3 regions of the Streptomyces sp. cg40 genome follow, and region 1 is predicted to be linked to each of the others. Evidence: riboswitches for the same ligand, from Rfam matches in the RefSeq annotation. Region 1 holds a riboswitch; each other region holds the start of a gene.

Region 1 (5,217 bases):
CCCGATCCGCAGGTCCGGGCGGAGTTCACGGAGCATCCCGGGGACCAGGCACAGGTGGTAGTCCTGCACCAGCACCGCGGCCCCCTCGGCCGCCTCCTGGGCCAGCGCCTCGGCGAACGCCCGGTTGTACGTCTCGTACGACGCCCACTGGCGCCGGAACTCCGCGTCGAAGACCGGCTCCAGCGGGGTCTGGTACAGCATGTGGTGGACGAACCAGAGCACGGAGTTGGCGATGCCGTTGTACGCGTCGGCGTGCACGTCGGCCGGAATGGCGAGCATCCGCACACCGTCCTCGCCGACCCCGCGCCGTACCGCCTCCCGGTCGCCCTCCGACAGCGCCGAGCACACCCACAGCGCCCCCGCGTCCGGCCCGATGGCTGACAGCCCGGACACCAGCCCGCCGCCCCCGCGCCTGGCGTGCAGCGAACCGTCGTCGCCCACCTCGTACGAGACCGGGCCGCGGTTGGACGCGACGAGCACCTGAGCAGCACCGGACGGGGACGAGGGGGACGACGTGGAAGCCATACGGCACAACCTAGCCCGGCCCGGAAACGCTCAAACGTACGGACGGGTCACAACGGACCGGACGGGTCCGTATACGGCCGCCCGCCGGCGGACCGGCTACGCCACCTTGCGCGACTGGTACTCGGTGATGTCCGCCATCGGCGGCCGTTCCTCCGTGTCCACGGAGTACGTGCGCGGCTCGAAACCGTCCGGCCCCCGCTCGAACTGCGTGAGGGACGGCCGGATCAGATGCCCGCGGGCCAGTCGCAGCTGTGCCGTGCGGTAGATCTGCGCGGCCATCCTCCCCAGCGCCTGCCCGTCCTGGTGCCGATGCTTTCGCACACCCACGTCGACCTGCGCGAGGGCGTCCAGGCCCACCAGGTGCAGCGCGTCGACGAGCATGCCCAGCTCGACGCCGTAGCCGACGGGGAACGGGAGCTGCTCGAGGAGCGAGCGGCGGGCCGCGTACTCGCCGCCCAACGGCTGGACGAATCCGGCCAGTTGGGGCCAGTGCATGTTGAGCAGCGGGCGGGCCATCAGCTCGGTGACGCGTCCGCCCTGGCCGGCCGCGCCGCCGAGCGGGCGGTCGTACATGGCCTTGACGAGGTCGACGCCGGGGTCGGTGAGCAGCGGGCCCACGATCCCGGTGACGAAGTCGGAGGAGAACTCCTTCAGGTCCGCGTCGATGAAGCACACGATGTCGCCGCTCGTCACCAGCAGCGAGCGCCACAGCACCTCGCCCTTGCCGGGCACGGCGGGGATGCGGGGCAGGATGTCGTCCCGGTGCACGACCCGGGCGCCCGCCGCGGCGGCCACCTCGGAGGTGCGGTCGGTGGAACCGGAGTCGACGACGACGATCTCGTCGACGAGCGGGACCTGCTGCATGAGGTCGTGACGGATGATCGCGACGATGTCACCGACCGTCGCTTCCTCGTTGAGCGCGGGCAGCACGACGGAGACCGACTGGCCCGTACGGTGCTTCGCGGCCAGGATCTTGTGGAGCGGCCGGTCGGTCAGGGACCAGGAGCGGGTGCTCAGCCAGTGCTCGACTTCCTTCAGCACGTTGCGCGGCTCCTCTGCGTTCTCTCGGCGAGGGCTGGTCACAGACAGTGAGTAAGTGATCCATCTCGCGGTTCGGACGGCTCACTCAACTGTCCTGGCCTTCGGTTACAGTCTTGAACAACGCTGATGACCATCGCATGTCGGGGGCTGTCGGCGAGACAATTGCATACACAACTGAACACCGCTCATCCAGAGGGGCAGAGGGATACGGCCCGTTGAAGCCCCGGCAACCCTCCAGCCGGTCTTGTCGCATGTTGTCCATGTGCCGAGGCTCCCGGCTCGGGAAGGTGCCAAATCCGTCTCGCGGCGAAACGCGTCGTGAGGAAGATGAGGAAAGGGCCTCGCCTCCATGGCTGCGCAGACTGTTGCAAGCACCACGAACCCCGTAGACGCCGTTGATCTCGGCCCCGCCGCCGCGCTGTCCTGCCGCGAGTGCGGCCACCGTGTCCCGCTCGGCCCGGTCTTCGCCTGCGAGGAGTGTTTCGGCCCGCTGGAGATCGCCTACGACTTCTCGGCCTACGACACCGAAGAGCTCCGCAAGCGGATCGAGGCGGGCCCCGCGAACATCTGGCGTTACGCGCCCCTCCTGCCCGTCCCCGCCGACGTGGCGACCAAGCCGAACATCAACCCCGGCTGGACCAAGCTCGTCCAGGCCGACAACCTCGCCCGCGAACTGGGCGTCGACGCGGGCAAGTTGTTCGTCAAGGACGACTCCGGCAACCCGACGCACTCCTTCAAGGACCGCGTCGTCGCGCAGGCCATCGAGGCGGCGCGCGCCTTCGACTTCACCACCCTCTCCTGCTCCTCCACCGGCAACCTCGCCGGCGCCGTCGGTGCCGCCGCAGCCCGGGCCGGCTTCCGCTCCTGCGTGTTCATCCCGCACGACCTGGAGGAGGGCAAGGTCGTCATGGCCGCGATCTACGGCGGCGAGCTCGTCGGCATCGAGGGCAACTACGACGACGTGAACCGCTTCTGCTCCGAGCTGATCGGCGACCCGGCCGGCGAGGGCTGGGGCTTCGTCAACGTCAACCTGCGGCCGTACTACGCGGAGGGCTCCAAGACCCTGGCGTACGAGATCTGCGAGCAGCTCGGCTGGCAGCTCCCGGACCAGCTGGTGGTCCCGATCGCCTCCGGCTCCCAGCTCACGAAGATCGACAAGGGTTTGCAGGAGCTGATCAAGCTCGGGCTCGTCGAGGACAAGCCGTACAAGATCTTCGGCGCCCAGGCGGAGGGCTGCTCGCCGGTGTCCGTGGCCTACAAGGCCGGGCACGACGTCGTCCGCCCCCAGAAGCCGAACACCATCGCCAAGTCCCTCGCCATCGGCAACCCGGCCGACGGGCCGTATGTCCTCGACATCGCCCGGCGTACGGGCGGTGCGGTGGAGGACGTCGACGACGAGCAGGTTGTCGACGCGATCAAGCTGCTGGCGCGCACGGAGGGGATCTTCGCGGAGACGGCAGGCGGGGTGACGGTCGGTGTGACGAAGAAGCTGATCGAGAACGGGCTGCTGGACCCGACGCTGACGACTGTCGTGCTGAACACCGGTGACGGTCTGAAGACGCTGGACGCGGTCGCCGGTACCGGGCTCACCGCGACCATCCGCCCGAGCCTCGAGTCCTTCAGGGAAGCCGGGCTCGCGTCCTGACGGCCCCGCGCCCCTAAACGACAAAGCCGTACCTGACCGGAGGTCCTGAGCATGAGCGTTTCCGTCCGCATCCCCACCATCCTGCGCACCTACACCGGCGGGCAGGCCGAAGTGACCGCCGAAGGTGCCACCCTCGCCGAGGTCATCAGCGACCTGGAGAAGAACCACACCGGGATCTCCGCCCGCGTCCTCGACGACCAGGGGAAGCTGCGCCGGTTCGTCAACGTGTACGTCAACGACGACGACGTGCGGTTCGAGCAGGGGCTGGAGACGGCCACTCCGGACGGGGCCGGAGTCTCGATCATTCCGGCCGTCGCGGGCGGCTGATCGTTACCCTAGGTAACGTCGATTACCAAGAGTTCATGCCCGCGGCATTGCCGCTAATGGATGCAGTGCCCCCTCCGTGAGAGAAACGGAGGGGGCAATTCTCTATGGTTGAGCGGGGTACAGTTGGGGAACGCGCTCCACTCCGCATGCCGAACGCATATGAGTACCGGCTCCGCGTGCGATGAGAAGTAGCCAAAGTGTGCAGCTCTTTTGCGCCTTATGTGCCCTTTATCCAGCCCGACTTGCCCTGAAGTCGGACGAATTCTCCGTAAATTCCCGACCGGTCCTGCCCGGAATTCTCGTCGGATTGACCTGTTGCAGACGGCAGTTGGACGGATACATTCGGCCGCGGTCGACGCGTTCCGGCGCACGCCCCCAATCCTGTGGGGGGTGAGGTCTGACCCGGATCCGCGAAGTGTGGGTCCGTGCAAGGGCCAGTAATAGGGGAGTTAGGCATGGCTCAGGGCACCGTCAAATGGTTCAACGCGGAGAAGGGGTACGGCTTCATCGCGGTCGACGGTGGTGCGGATGTTTTCGTCCACTACAGCGCGATTCAGATGGACGGCTACCGCACCCTGGAAGAGGGGCAGCGGGTCGATTTCGAGATCTCGCAGGGTCAGAAGGGGCCGCAGGCGGACATGGTCCGGCTCGCGACCGGCTGAAGCACGCGCCGACGAACAGCAGCGACGTTCTTCGTTCTTCACCGAAGGGCTCGTACTCCTGGGGGGTCACCTCCTGGGGTACGGGCCCTTCGGCATGTCCGGAGCCGGGTCGCGGCGGGGCCCGTGCCAGGGGGTCAGTACCTGGGAGCCGCTTGCACTCGACCATGCCGAGTGCTAATCATTGGCGTTAGCACTCTGAAGGTGAGAGTGATAACGAAGGACCGGGTCGGTGAGGCCCGCAGGCCAGGTGGTGCAAGGAACCACGGGGCAGGCAGGCCGTCCGTCGCGGGCGCCAGCGCGGTCCGGAGCAATCCACCCCAGTCCGGGAGGACCACTTCACATGGCCAAGATCATCGCGTTCGACGAGGAGGCACGGCGCGGTCTCGAGCGCGGGATGAACCAGCTCGCCGACGCCGTCAAGGTCACCCTTGGCCCCAAGGGCCGCAACGTCGTCCTCGAGAAGAAGTGGGGCGCCCCCACGATCACCAACGATGGTGTTTCCATCGCCAAGGAGATCGAGCTCGAGGACCCGTACGAGAAGATCGGCGCCGAGCTGGTCAAGGAAGTCGCCAAGAAGACGGACGACGTCGCCGGTGACGGTACGACCACCGCGACCGTCCTCGCCCAGGCCCTCGTCAAGGAGGGTCTGCGCAACGTAGCCGCGGGCGCCAACCCGATGGCCCTCAAGCGCGGTATCGAGAAGGCCGTCGAGGCCGTCTCCGGTGCCCTGCTGGAGCAGGCCAAGGACGTGGAGACCAAGGAGCAGATCGCTTCTACGGCCTCCATCTCCGCCGCCGACACCCAGATCGGCGAGCTCATCGCCGAGGCGATGGACAAGGTCGGCAAGGAAGGCGTCATCACCGTCGAGGAGTCGCAGACCTTCGGTCTCGAGCTCGAGCTCACCGAGGGCATGCGCTTCGACAAGGGCTACATCTCGGCGTACTTCGCCACCGACATGGAGCGTATGGAGGCCGTCCTCGACGACCCGTACATCCTGATCGCCAACTCGAAGATCGC
Region 2 (5,217 bases), 4.2 Mb from region 1:
TCGACGAGGTGAGCATCACGCCCACCTGATCCTCCACGGATTGGAGATGCACAGCGATGAGCCGCACTTCCCCCCACGAGCACCTCCGCAGAACAGAGTTGAGCCGCCGCGGTCTGTTGAAGACCGCGGGCGGGCTCACCGCAGCCGTCGCTCTCGGCGGCGCCGCGGTGGCCACGACCGCGCACGCGGCCCCGGCCACCTTCACCCACCCCGGCATGCTGCACAACGCCGGTGACATCAACCGGGCCAAGGTCAGGGTTGCGGCGGGAACCGACCCCTGGCTGTCCGGCTGGAACAGGCTGACCGCCAACTCCCACTCGCAGTCGACCTGGACGAACCGGGCGACCGCGACGATCATCCGGGGCGGCGACGGCCAGAACTACAGCCTGCTCTACAACGACATCGCCGCCGCCTACCAGAACGCCCTGCGCTGGAAAGTCGGTGGCACCGAGGCGAACGCCGTGTGTGCCGCGAACATCCTCAACGCCTGGTCGACCACGCTGACTTCGGTCACCGGGAACGCCGACCGGTTCCTCGCGTCCGGTATCTACGGCTGGCAGTTCGCCAACGCCTGCGAACTCATGCGGGACTACAGCGGGTTCGATCTGGCCGCCGCGCAGGAGATGCTGGCCAACGTCTTCTATCCGCTCAACAACAGCTTCCTCACCAACCACAACGACGCCTGCATCACCAACTACTGGGCCAACTGGGACCTCTGCAACATGGCGTCGATCCTGGCCATCGGGATCCTCAACGAGGACAGCGCCAAGTACGACCAGGCCGTCACGTACTTCAAGTCGGGTGCGGGCAACGGCTCGATCGCGCACGCCGTGCCGTATCTGTACACCGACTCCGACGGCTACGCGCTCGGCCAGTGGCAGGAGTCCGGCCGCGACCAGGGGCACACCGTCATGGGCATGGGGCAGATGGGCGCCGTGTGCGAGATGGCCTGGAACCAGGGCGACGACCTGTACTCGTACGACAGTCGCCGCTTCATGAAGGCCGCCCAGTACGTCGCCAAGTACAACGCGGGCAGCGACGTGCCCTTCACCACCTACACCTGGGGGACCGGGCAGAGCTGCGCCCAGTCGTCCCAGACGGTGATCTCCTCCGCCTCGCGCGGCCAGATCCGGCCGGTGTGGGCGATGCTCCACTTCCACTACAACCGCCGGATCAGCCTCGACGACAAGTACATCTCGGCCATGTACTACAACCTCGTCGCACCCGAGGGCGGGGGAGGTGACTACGGCTCCGACAGCGGCGGCTACGACCAGCTCGGCTTCGGGACCCTGATGTACGCGAAGTAGCGGCCCGGCCTGTCCACGGGTCGGGACCGGTGCCCGACCCGTGGACGCCCTCTTGACCCCGGGCGACGGTGGATCGACACTCCAGTAGGGAATCCTAGTGAACAGGTAGGGAAACATGGGGCGCCTTGAGCCGGTCACCACCAGCCGAGTGGACCGTTCGCCCCTTCTGACCTCCCGCCGTCACATCGATCTGCTGCGGGTCTGCAGCGCCATGAGCCCACTGCGCTGAGCCCCTCCACCGTTCGACGACGCTTCCGCCGCGCGTACGTCCACGCGCCCGTACCCGGGGAGTCCCATGTCCGTCACGCCTCTCGCCGCCGTCCCCTCGCCCCGCTCCGCCCCCCTGTTCAGGGGCAGGATCGGGAGCGACGCGCGCAGCGGGCACTACGCCGTCCCGCGCCGCTACCGCCTCCATCTGTCCACCGCCTGCGCCGACGGCCTGCGCATCGCCGTCACCCACAGCCTGCTCGGCCTCCACGAGAGCTGTCCGGCCGTGTTCCTGTCCGCCGTACCCGACTGTCCGAGTGGTGGACACTCCGCACTGCGTCCGCTCTACGAGGCGAGCGCCCACCGCTACTCCGGTCCGGCCGCCGCGCCCGTCCTGAGCGACGACTGGTCCGGCCGGATCGTCAGCACCCACGCTCCCGACATCACCCGCGACCTCGCCCGGCACTTCGGCGCGGGCGGACCCGAGCTCCACCCGTGCGGCGCCGAGTCGGAGATCGAGGCCGTCGAGCGGCTCTGCGCGCAGGGCATCGAGGACGCGGCACAGCGCGCCGGCGCGGCCGGCGGCGAACAGGCCGGGCGTGACGAGGCCCTCGGCCTGCTGCTGGAGACGCTGGGCTCGCTCGACCGCTGGCTGGACGGCCGCGAGCACATGATCCGCGACGAACTCACCGCCGCCGACGTCGAGTTGTGGGTGACGCTGGTGCAACTCGACACTGTGCACCGCTACCACCTGGACGCCGCCGCCGTGCAGCGCATCGCCGACCACCCCCACCTGTGGGCCTACGCCCGCCGGCTGGCCGCCCACCCGGCCTTCGGTACCCACCTCGACCTCGACGGCATCGCCCGCCGCCACCACGCCCGCTGCCAGGGCCTGGAGGCCGCCGGCGCCGCCGTCCAGATCCTGGACTGGGCAGCCCATGCCGCGGACGAAACGGGAGCTTGCCGCAGTTGAGCGGCGTCTCCACCGTCCATTTGCTGGACGGCCGTTGACATTCGTTCGGGCAATTGTCTTAACTTGCGGCCAGAACGGTCATGAGTGTCAGCGACAAGCCCTGGCTTGCTGACCGGCAACCCTCGCACGCGGTGGGGTGCCCCAGGTGACGACCGGACCGGATGACGTTTCGGTAAGCGCGAGGCCCCACGGGGCCGGAACAGTGACAGGTGACGCCATGTACGCAGCTCCCAGGACGGCCACATGCCGCCCGCAGGGCTGCGTACGGTCGTACGCCAACCTGTTCGTCGCCGACCGCGCTGTCGATCTGCTCCGGGTCAGCAGCGCACTGTGTACCGCGTCGGGCCGCGCCCGCTGTCGCGCCTGACGACCAGTCGGCCGACGCACCTCTGACGCACACCCGATCCCGTCGGTGTGCCTGCCCCCTTCCCCGCCCCCGGTCCCGCGCACCCCGCGCGTGCCGTCAGCCGTCGCGCGTCCACCGCCGCGGACCGGGGTCTGTGAAACCGCCGGAGCCCACCATGAGTGAACCCCCAGGCACCACCGTGTCCCTGGCTGCCGTCCCCGCAGCCGACGCCCCGTCAAAACCCCTGACGGCACAGCGAGTTCAGCCGCTGCGCCGGCCCGGCCGGTGGATCGTCACGCTGGTCGTGCTGGTGCTGATCGCCCAGTTCGTCCACGGACTGGTCACCAACTCCTTCTACCAGTGGGACCGCTTCGGCTACTGGTTCCTGCGCCCGACGATCCTCGACGGACTCGTCATCACGCTCGAAGTGGCCGCGCTCAGCGCGGTGTCGGGCCTCCTCGGCGGCATCCTGCTCGCCCTGGCCCGGCTGTCGAAGAGCCCCGTGCTGCGCGCCGCGAGCTGGACCTATGTATGGGCGCTGCGCTCCATCCCGCTCATCGTGGTACTGATCTTCCTCTACAACTTCAGCGCCCTGTACCAGACCCTCAGCATCGGCGTCCCCTTCGGCCCCGCCTTCTTCTCCTTCGACGAGTCGAAGCTCGCCACCGACATGGTCGTCGCCGTCGTCGGACTCAGCCTCAACGAGGCGGCGTACGCGGCCGAAGTGGTCCGCGGCGGCATCCTCTCCGTCGACCAGGGCCAGCACGAGGCGGCCTCCGCGCTCGGCCTCCCCAAGGGCTACCAGTTCCGCAGAATCGTCTTCCCGCAGGCCCTGCGCTCCATCACCCCGAACTACGTCAACCAGCTGATCGGCCTGATCAAGAGCACCTCGCTGGTCTTCTACGTCTCGCTGCTCGACCTGTTCGGCTCCGCGCAGACGATGGGCTCCACCTACCCCGGCGACATCGTGCCGCTGCTCCTGGTCGTCACCGTCTGGTACCTGATCCTGACCAGCGTCGTGTCGGTCGTCCAGTTCTACGTCGAGCGCCACTACGCCCGGGGCGCCACCCGCTCCCTGCCGCCCACCCCGATCCAGAAACTCCGCGACGGTGTCACCGATCTGCGGGCCCGCATCCGCAGGGAGACCGCCGTATGACCACGAACACCGTCGAACCGCTGGCGGACATCACACCCGCCGCCGTAGAGGTGCACGACGTCCACAAGTGGTACGGCGCCCACCGGGTGCTGGACGGCGTCGATCTCACGGTGCGGCCCGGCGAGGTCACCGTGATCCTCGGCCCGTCCGGCTCCGGCAAGTCCACGCTGCTGCGGGTCATCAACCACCTGGAGAAGCCCGAGATCGGGTACGTCAGCGTCAACGGCGAGCTGATCGGGGTGAGGCAACAGGGCGGACGGCTCAAGGAGTTGAGCGAGCGCGCCATCCTCGCGCAGCGCAGCCGGATCGGGTTCGTCTTCCAGAACTTCAACCTCTTCCCGCACCTGACCGTCCTCGACAACGTGGCCGCCGCCCCGGTCGCCACCGGCAGGCTCGGCAAGCCCGAAGCACTTGAACTGGCAAGGGAGTTGCTCGCCCGCGTCGGTCTCGCCGAGAAGACCGGCGCCTACCCGAGGCAGCTCTCCGGCGGCCAGCAGCAGCGCGTCGCCATCGCACGGGCCCTCGCCCTCCGCCCCGGCGTCATCCTCTTCGACGAGCCGACCTCCGCCCTCGACCCCGAACTCGTCGGCGAAGTCCTGTCCGTCATCAAGGACTTGGCGACCAGCGGCACCACCCTCGTCATCGTCACCCACGAGATCGGCTTCGCCCGCGAGGTCGCCGACCGGGTCGTCTTCATCGACGGCGGAAAGATCGTCGAACAGGGCCCGCCGCACGAGGTCCTCGACAAGCCACAGCACGAGCGCACCAGGGACTTCCTCAGCAAGGTCCTCTGAGCCACCCCCTCTTCACCTTCACCTTCACCTTCAACAGCCCTCAACACCGAGCCTAGGAACAGCCATGTCTACTCTCAGCCTGCGCAGCAGAATCACTCGCGGACTCACCGCGGGAACCGTCCTCGCTTCCCTCGCCGGTGGTCTCGCGGCCTGCGGCGGCGACAGTGACGCGGCCACCACGTCCGCCGGTGCCGCCTCCGGCACCGTCACCGTGGGCGCCTTCTCCCTCGGTGCCGCCAAGGAGGCCACGCTCAAGGTCGCCGAAGTGAAGTCGATCAGCGCCGAGTTGCCCAAGTCCATAGCGAAGAGCGGCAAGCTGGAGATCGGCGTCGGCTTCCTGCCCGCCGGTTCCCCGCCGCTCGGCTACGTCGGCTCGGACCAGAAGACCCTCACCGGTTCCGAGACCGACATCGCCCGCCTGGTCGCCGCCGTCC
Region 3 (5,217 bases), 4.6 Mb from region 1:
GGAGAAACCTCTCGCGCTGGAGGCGGGCGGTGAACTGCCCGGTGTGCGGCTGGCGTTCGAGACCTGGGGGCACCTCGCACCGGATCGCTCGAACGCCGTACTCGTACTCCACGCACTCACCGGCGACAGCCATGTCGCCGGCCCCGCCGGGCCCGGTCACCCCACCCCCGGCTGGTGGGACGCGCTGATCGGACCGGGACGGGCCCTGGACACGGACCGCTGGTTCGTCGTCGCGCCGAACGTGCTCGGCGGCTGCCAGGGCAGCACGGGCCCGTCGTCGCTCCGCCCGGACGGGCGACGGTGGGGCGGGAGCTTCCCGTTCCTGACGCAGCGCGACCAGGTGGCCGTGGAGGCGGGCCTGGCGGACGAACTGGGCATCCAGCGTTGGGCGTTGGTGCTCGGCGGATCCATGGGCGGGATGCGGGCGCTGGAGTGGGCCGTCACGTATCCGGAGCGTACGGACGCACTCCTGCTGCTGGCCACCACCGCCTCGGCGAGCGCGGAGCAGATCGCGTGGACCGACATCCAGCTCCACGCGATCCGTTCGGACCCGCACTGGCAGGGCGGTGACTACCACGACACCGACCCGGGTCCGCACGTCGGGCTCGGCCTGGCCCGCCGTCTGGCCCATGTCACCTACCGCAGCGAGCAGGAGCTGGCGGTCCGCTTCGGCCGTGCGCCCCAGGACGCGGAGGATCCGTGGAACGGCGGCCGGTACCAGGTCGAGTCGTATCTCGACCATCACGCGGCCAAGTTGGTGCGGCGATTCGACGCGGGCAGCTATGTCACGCTGGCGGAGACGATGAACAGTCACGACATCGGCCGCGACCGCGGTGACACGCGAGCGGCCCTGCGCCGGGTGACCGCGCGCACACTTGTCGCCGGAGTCGACTCCGACCGGCTCTACCCACCGTCCCAGCAGGCGGAGTTGGCGAACGGCATCCCCGGCGCGGACCGTCTCCGCGTGATCGATTCTCCCTACGGCCACGACGGATTCCTGATCGAGACGGAGCAAGTAGCCGCGCTGGTACGCGAACTCGTCGGCTAGGGCGTTTCTTGTGGATCAGCGTGCGGACCAGATGAAGATGCCCGCGATGTGCAGTGCGGCAAGGTAGACGGTGGCGGTCTTGTCGTATCGAGTGGCAAGGCCGCGCCACTGCTTGAGCTTGTTGATGCACCGCTCGACAGTGTTGCGCTGCCGGTAGGCGGTCTTGTCGAAGGCGGGTGGCCTGCCGCCGGACCGGCCCCGCCGCCTGCGCTTGGCGATCTGGTCGGCAGGCTGCGGGATGACGGCCCGGATGCCGCGGCGGCGCAGGTGGGTGCGGATGGCCCGGGAGGAATACGCCTTGTCCGCCAGGACTGTCTCCGGGGTGGTCCGGGGCCGTCCGACCGGCCGGGCCACCCTCAAGCGGGCCATGACCTCAGTGAATGCGGGTGCATCACCCGCCTGTCCCGGTGTGAGGCAGAAGGCCAGGGGGCGGCAACGTCCGTCGGCAACCAGATGGATCTTGGTGGTCAGTCCGCCGCGGGAGCGACCGAGGGCATGGTCGTGCGGCTCGCCGGCCGGGGCCCCTTTTGACGGGCCCCGGCGGCGTGCTGGTGGGCGCGGACGATGGTGGAATCGACGGCGACGACCCAGTCGAGGTCGCCTTCGGAGTCGGCCTGGGCCAGCAGCGCGGCGAAGACCTTCTCCCAGGTGCCGTCGGCCGCCCACTTCCGTAGCCGGTTGTGGACGCCCTTCCAGGAGCCGAACTCCTCGGGCAGGTCCATCCACGGGCAGCCGGTGCGGTACTTGAAGGCGATCGCGTCGATCACCTGCCGATGATCCCGCCACCGCCCACCCCGCCTCGGTGCCCGATCGGGTAACAGCGGCTCGATCCGGGCCCACTGGGCGTCAGTCAACGACACACCCAGACCAACGATCAGATGATCCGAAGGAAACGCCCTAGCGGCGCGGCGCCGCCGGCACGATCGGGTTCGGCGGCGACGACCGTCAGCCCGGGACGACGATCCCGCCCTTCCGGCGGTCCCGCAGGCCGGATCCGTCCGGGGAGAAGCCCAGGGAGGAGAGCAGGATCATGAGGGCTCCACCGGGCGCCCGGAAGATCCGGTCCGTCAGCTTGCCGAGCGCACCTCCGAGCAGCAGACCCGGGGCGAGAGCCCACGGGAGGCTGTGGAGCTTGCGTGAGCCCGGGCGCCGGCTTCGGTTCCCGCTGTCTCACGCGGCGCCGCCGAGCCGGGCGATGAACGCCTCGCGGCCGAGGGAGGGCAGGCGGGCGGAGATCACACCCGGAAAACAGCCACGGAGTCCGGTCGGCCGGGCGGAGCGCGATCCGCAGCCGGGCGATTCCGGGCCGGGCAGCAGCCTAGCCGTCTCCACCCCGGCATTGACGCACGGCGACACCGCTCCATACGATCAACAGTGGCATTGAGTGTCAGCGTCCGATCCTGGCCGAACGACCGGCAGCCCCCCGACGCAGTGGGGCGCCCAGGGCGAACGCCCGGCAGGGAAGCTGATGGCTCTGCGAAAGCGCGATCCCGTGACCGGGGTCCCGGACATGGAGGACGGCGTGCCCAACAGCTACGACCCGAGTGCCTCCTGTCACGACGCCGTCGTCTTCTCCCGGCTCTCGCGCCGGCGCCACATCGACCTGCAGCGCTTCACCAGCTGTCTGTGTCAGAGCTGACCTTGTCCGGCCTTCCGGGCCGACGTCTGTCCGCCCTTCGAAGCTGACATCTCCGGTCGCCCGTCTCGCACGGGCCGCTTCCCCCCTTCTCCCACGGGTCGACGTATGCACGGGTGTGTCCCGCGCCGGTCGACGCGTTTTCCACGCTTCAGGAGTCCCGCCCCCGCCGGGGTCGGCACCGTCCGCGTCCAGCCACGGTCCGCGCAGGTCCGTGTGCACGCGGTGATACGAGTAGGAGCACCTCTCCGTGACAGCACATCCGGTCTCCCGAACCACTCGACGAGCGGCTACGGCCGCGCTTCTGACCACCAGTTTCCTGCTGACCGCCTGCGGATCGGGGGGCGGTGGCTCCGACGCCGGCGGCGGACGGGCCAGGTCCGGTGGCACCCTGACCTTCGCGGTGGGCTCCGACGCCGGTTGCGTGGACCCGCAGCAGGTGGCCAGCAACGACACCATCTACTCGGTACGGCAGATCGTGGACTCCCTCACCGACCAGGACCCCGCGACCGGCAAGATCGTGCCATGGCTGGCGAAGACCTGGGACATCAGCTCCGACGCGACGACGTTCACCTTCCATCTCAGATCGGGTGTCACCTTCAGCGACGGTTCCAAGCTGACGGCGCAGGTCGTCAAGGACAACTTCGACGCGGTGCCGAAGCTCGGCGCGCTGGGCACTCTCGCCGAGGGCTATCTGAGCGGCGTCAAGAGCACCACCGTGGTCGACCCGCTCACCGTCAGGGTGACCTTCCAGCAGCCCAACGCCCAGTTCCTGCAAGCCACTTCGACCCACTCGCTGGGCATCGAGTCGTCGGCGAGCGCGAGGAAGAGCCCGCAGGAGAAGTGCAGCCAGGGAGTGGTCGGCTCCGGGCCCTTCGTGCTCAAGCAGTATGTGCAGAACCAGTCGATCACGCTCGCCAAGCGCACCGGGTACACCTGGGGTTCCTCGCTGTGGCACAAGAGCGGGGAGGCCTATCTCGACAAGGTGGTCTTCAAGGTCGTACCCGAGGCCGGAGTTCGCGCCGGCAGTCTCCAGTCGGGGCAGGTGGACGCGATCAGCAGCGTCGGCAAGGCCAACGAGGCGGCCCTCAAGGGCGGTCAGGTCACCCTTCAGCGCCGGGCCAATCCCGGTGTGGTGTTCGGCCTGGCGTTCAACAACTCGCGGCCGGTGCTGAAGGACGCGCGGGTGCGTCAGGCCATCGGGTTCGCCATCGACCGCAAGCAGATCGCCGACACGGTGTTCCCGACCGGGACCCGGCCCGCGACCAGCGTCCTGGCGCACACCACACCCGACTACGCCGACCTGTCCTCGGACCTGACGACCGACGCGGCCAGGGCGAAGTCCCTTCTGGACGCGGCCGGTTGGAGGACCGGTAGCGACGGCATCCGGACGAAGGACGGCAGGAAGCTGACCCTGACCGTCGACTGGGGCCCCAACTCAGCAACCAACCAGCCCGCGTTGGAGCTGATCCAGCAGCAACTGAAGGCCGTCGGCGTCGGCCTGACGCTCAAGGAGATCCAGATCACCCAGTTCGCCCCGACACTTCAGTCCGGCGACTACGACGCGGCATGGAGCAATGTGACCCGCGCCGACCCGGACATCCTGCGCAGCTCCTTCTCCACCGGGCTGGCCAACTTCTACCGCCTTCCCGTGACCCCGCTGGACACCTCGCTGACCGGACAGGCGGCGACCACGGACACCGCGAAGCGCGGCCAACTGGTCAAGCAGGCTCAGGAGTTGATCGTCCAGAACGCCTACTACGCACCGGTGGTGGAGCTCCAGACCCAGATCGGCGTGGCGAAGAAGGTGCACGACCTGAACTTCGACGCCTCCAGCCGGATCCAGCTGCACGACACCTGGATCGGCTGACGCATGCGCCGCTACGCGATCAAACGGCTCGCGCAGGCGGTCGGGGTGCTGTGGGCCGCCTACACGGTGTCCTTCCTGGTCCTCGACTTCCTGCCGGGCGATCCGGTCACGGCGATGGCCAGCGCCGGAATGGACTCCGGGACGGTCGACCCGGCCCAACTCGCCGCGCTGCGGCACGAGTACGGCTTCGACAAGCCGATTCTGGTGCAGTACGCCGACTACCTGGGCCGGGCGGTGCGCGGGGACTTCGGCAACTCGGTCTCCACCGGACGGCCGGTGTCCTCGACGCTGGCCGACGCCCTGCCGCAAACCCTTCAGCTGACCGGTGCCGCGCTGCTCCTGGCCGTGCTCCTCGGCGGTGGACTGGCGGTCGTGGCGACCGACACCTCCCGCCGATGGTTGCGTCAACTGCTGCTGTCGCTGCCGCCGTTGGGGGTGTCGGTGCCGACGTTCTGGGTGGGGCTGCTGCTCGTCGAGTCGTTCTCCTTCCGGTTGCACTGGTTCCCCGCGTTCGGCGACGACGGGCTGCGGGGGCTGATCCTGCCAGCCCTGACGCTGGCGGTGCCGACCGGCGCGCAGGTGGCCCAGGTGCTGGCCAAGAGCCTGCTCACCGCGCTGGACCAGGCCTATGTGGAGACCGCGCGCGCCAAGGGCGCCGGGCGG

The links. A riboswitch is a leader RNA that binds a small molecule or an ion and turns the genes downstream of it on or off. The one in region 1 is predicted to bind S-adenosylmethionine.
Region 2: another riboswitch for S-adenosylmethionine. It lies ahead of ACQHII_RS41590 (amino acid ABC transporter permease); the one in region 1 lies ahead of thrC (threonine synthase).
Region 3: another riboswitch for S-adenosylmethionine. It lies ahead of ACQHII_RS01365 (putative leader peptide); the one in region 1 lies ahead of thrC (threonine synthase).

Annotation. Positions count from the first base shown of each region.
Region 1 is NZ_CP190128.1:4,965,324-4,970,540, reverse strand. It holds gene ACQHII_RS21915 (alpha,alpha-trehalose-phosphate synthase (UDP-forming)) at 1-525, opposite strand, end outside; gene ACQHII_RS21910 (glucosyl-3-phosphoglycerate synthase) at 622-1,566, opposite strand; SAM riboswitch class I at 1,749-1,900, shown strand; gene thrC (threonine synthase) at 1,916-3,211, shown strand; gene ACQHII_RS21900 (MoaD/ThiS family protein) at 3,263-3,538, shown strand; gene ACQHII_RS21895 (cold-shock protein) at 3,994-4,200, shown strand; gene groL (chaperonin GroEL) at 4,541-5,217, shown strand, end outside.
Region 2 is NZ_CP190128.1:9,214,359-9,219,575, forward strand. It holds gene ACQHII_RS41570 (alginate lyase family protein) at 1-29, shown strand, start outside; gene ACQHII_RS41575 (alginate lyase family protein) at 57-1,307, shown strand; gene ACQHII_RS41580 (putative leader peptide) at 1,423-1,536, shown strand; gene ACQHII_RS41585 (glutathione S-transferase C-terminal domain-containing protein) at 1,603-2,487, shown strand; SAM riboswitch class IV at 2,564-2,672, shown strand; gene ACQHII_RS41590 (amino acid ABC transporter permease) at 3,009-3,989, shown strand; gene ACQHII_RS41595 (amino acid ABC transporter ATP-binding protein) at 3,986-4,783, shown strand; gene ACQHII_RS41600 (ABC transporter substrate-binding protein) at 4,848-5,217, shown strand, end outside.
Region 3 is NZ_CP190128.1:332,236-337,452, forward strand. It holds gene metX (homoserine O-acetyltransferase MetX) at 1-1,048, shown strand, start outside; one part of gene ACQHII_RS01355 (IS5 family transposase) at 1,064-1,578, opposite strand; one part of gene ACQHII_RS01355 (IS5 family transposase) at 1,578-1,923, opposite strand; partial or broken gene ACQHII_RS01360 (signal peptidase II) at 1,994-2,188, opposite strand; SAM riboswitch class IV at 2,425-2,539, shown strand; gene ACQHII_RS01365 (putative leader peptide) at 2,517-2,687, shown strand; gene ACQHII_RS01370 (ABC transporter substrate-binding protein) at 2,935-4,554, shown strand; gene ACQHII_RS01375 (ABC transporter permease) at 4,558-5,217, shown strand, end outside.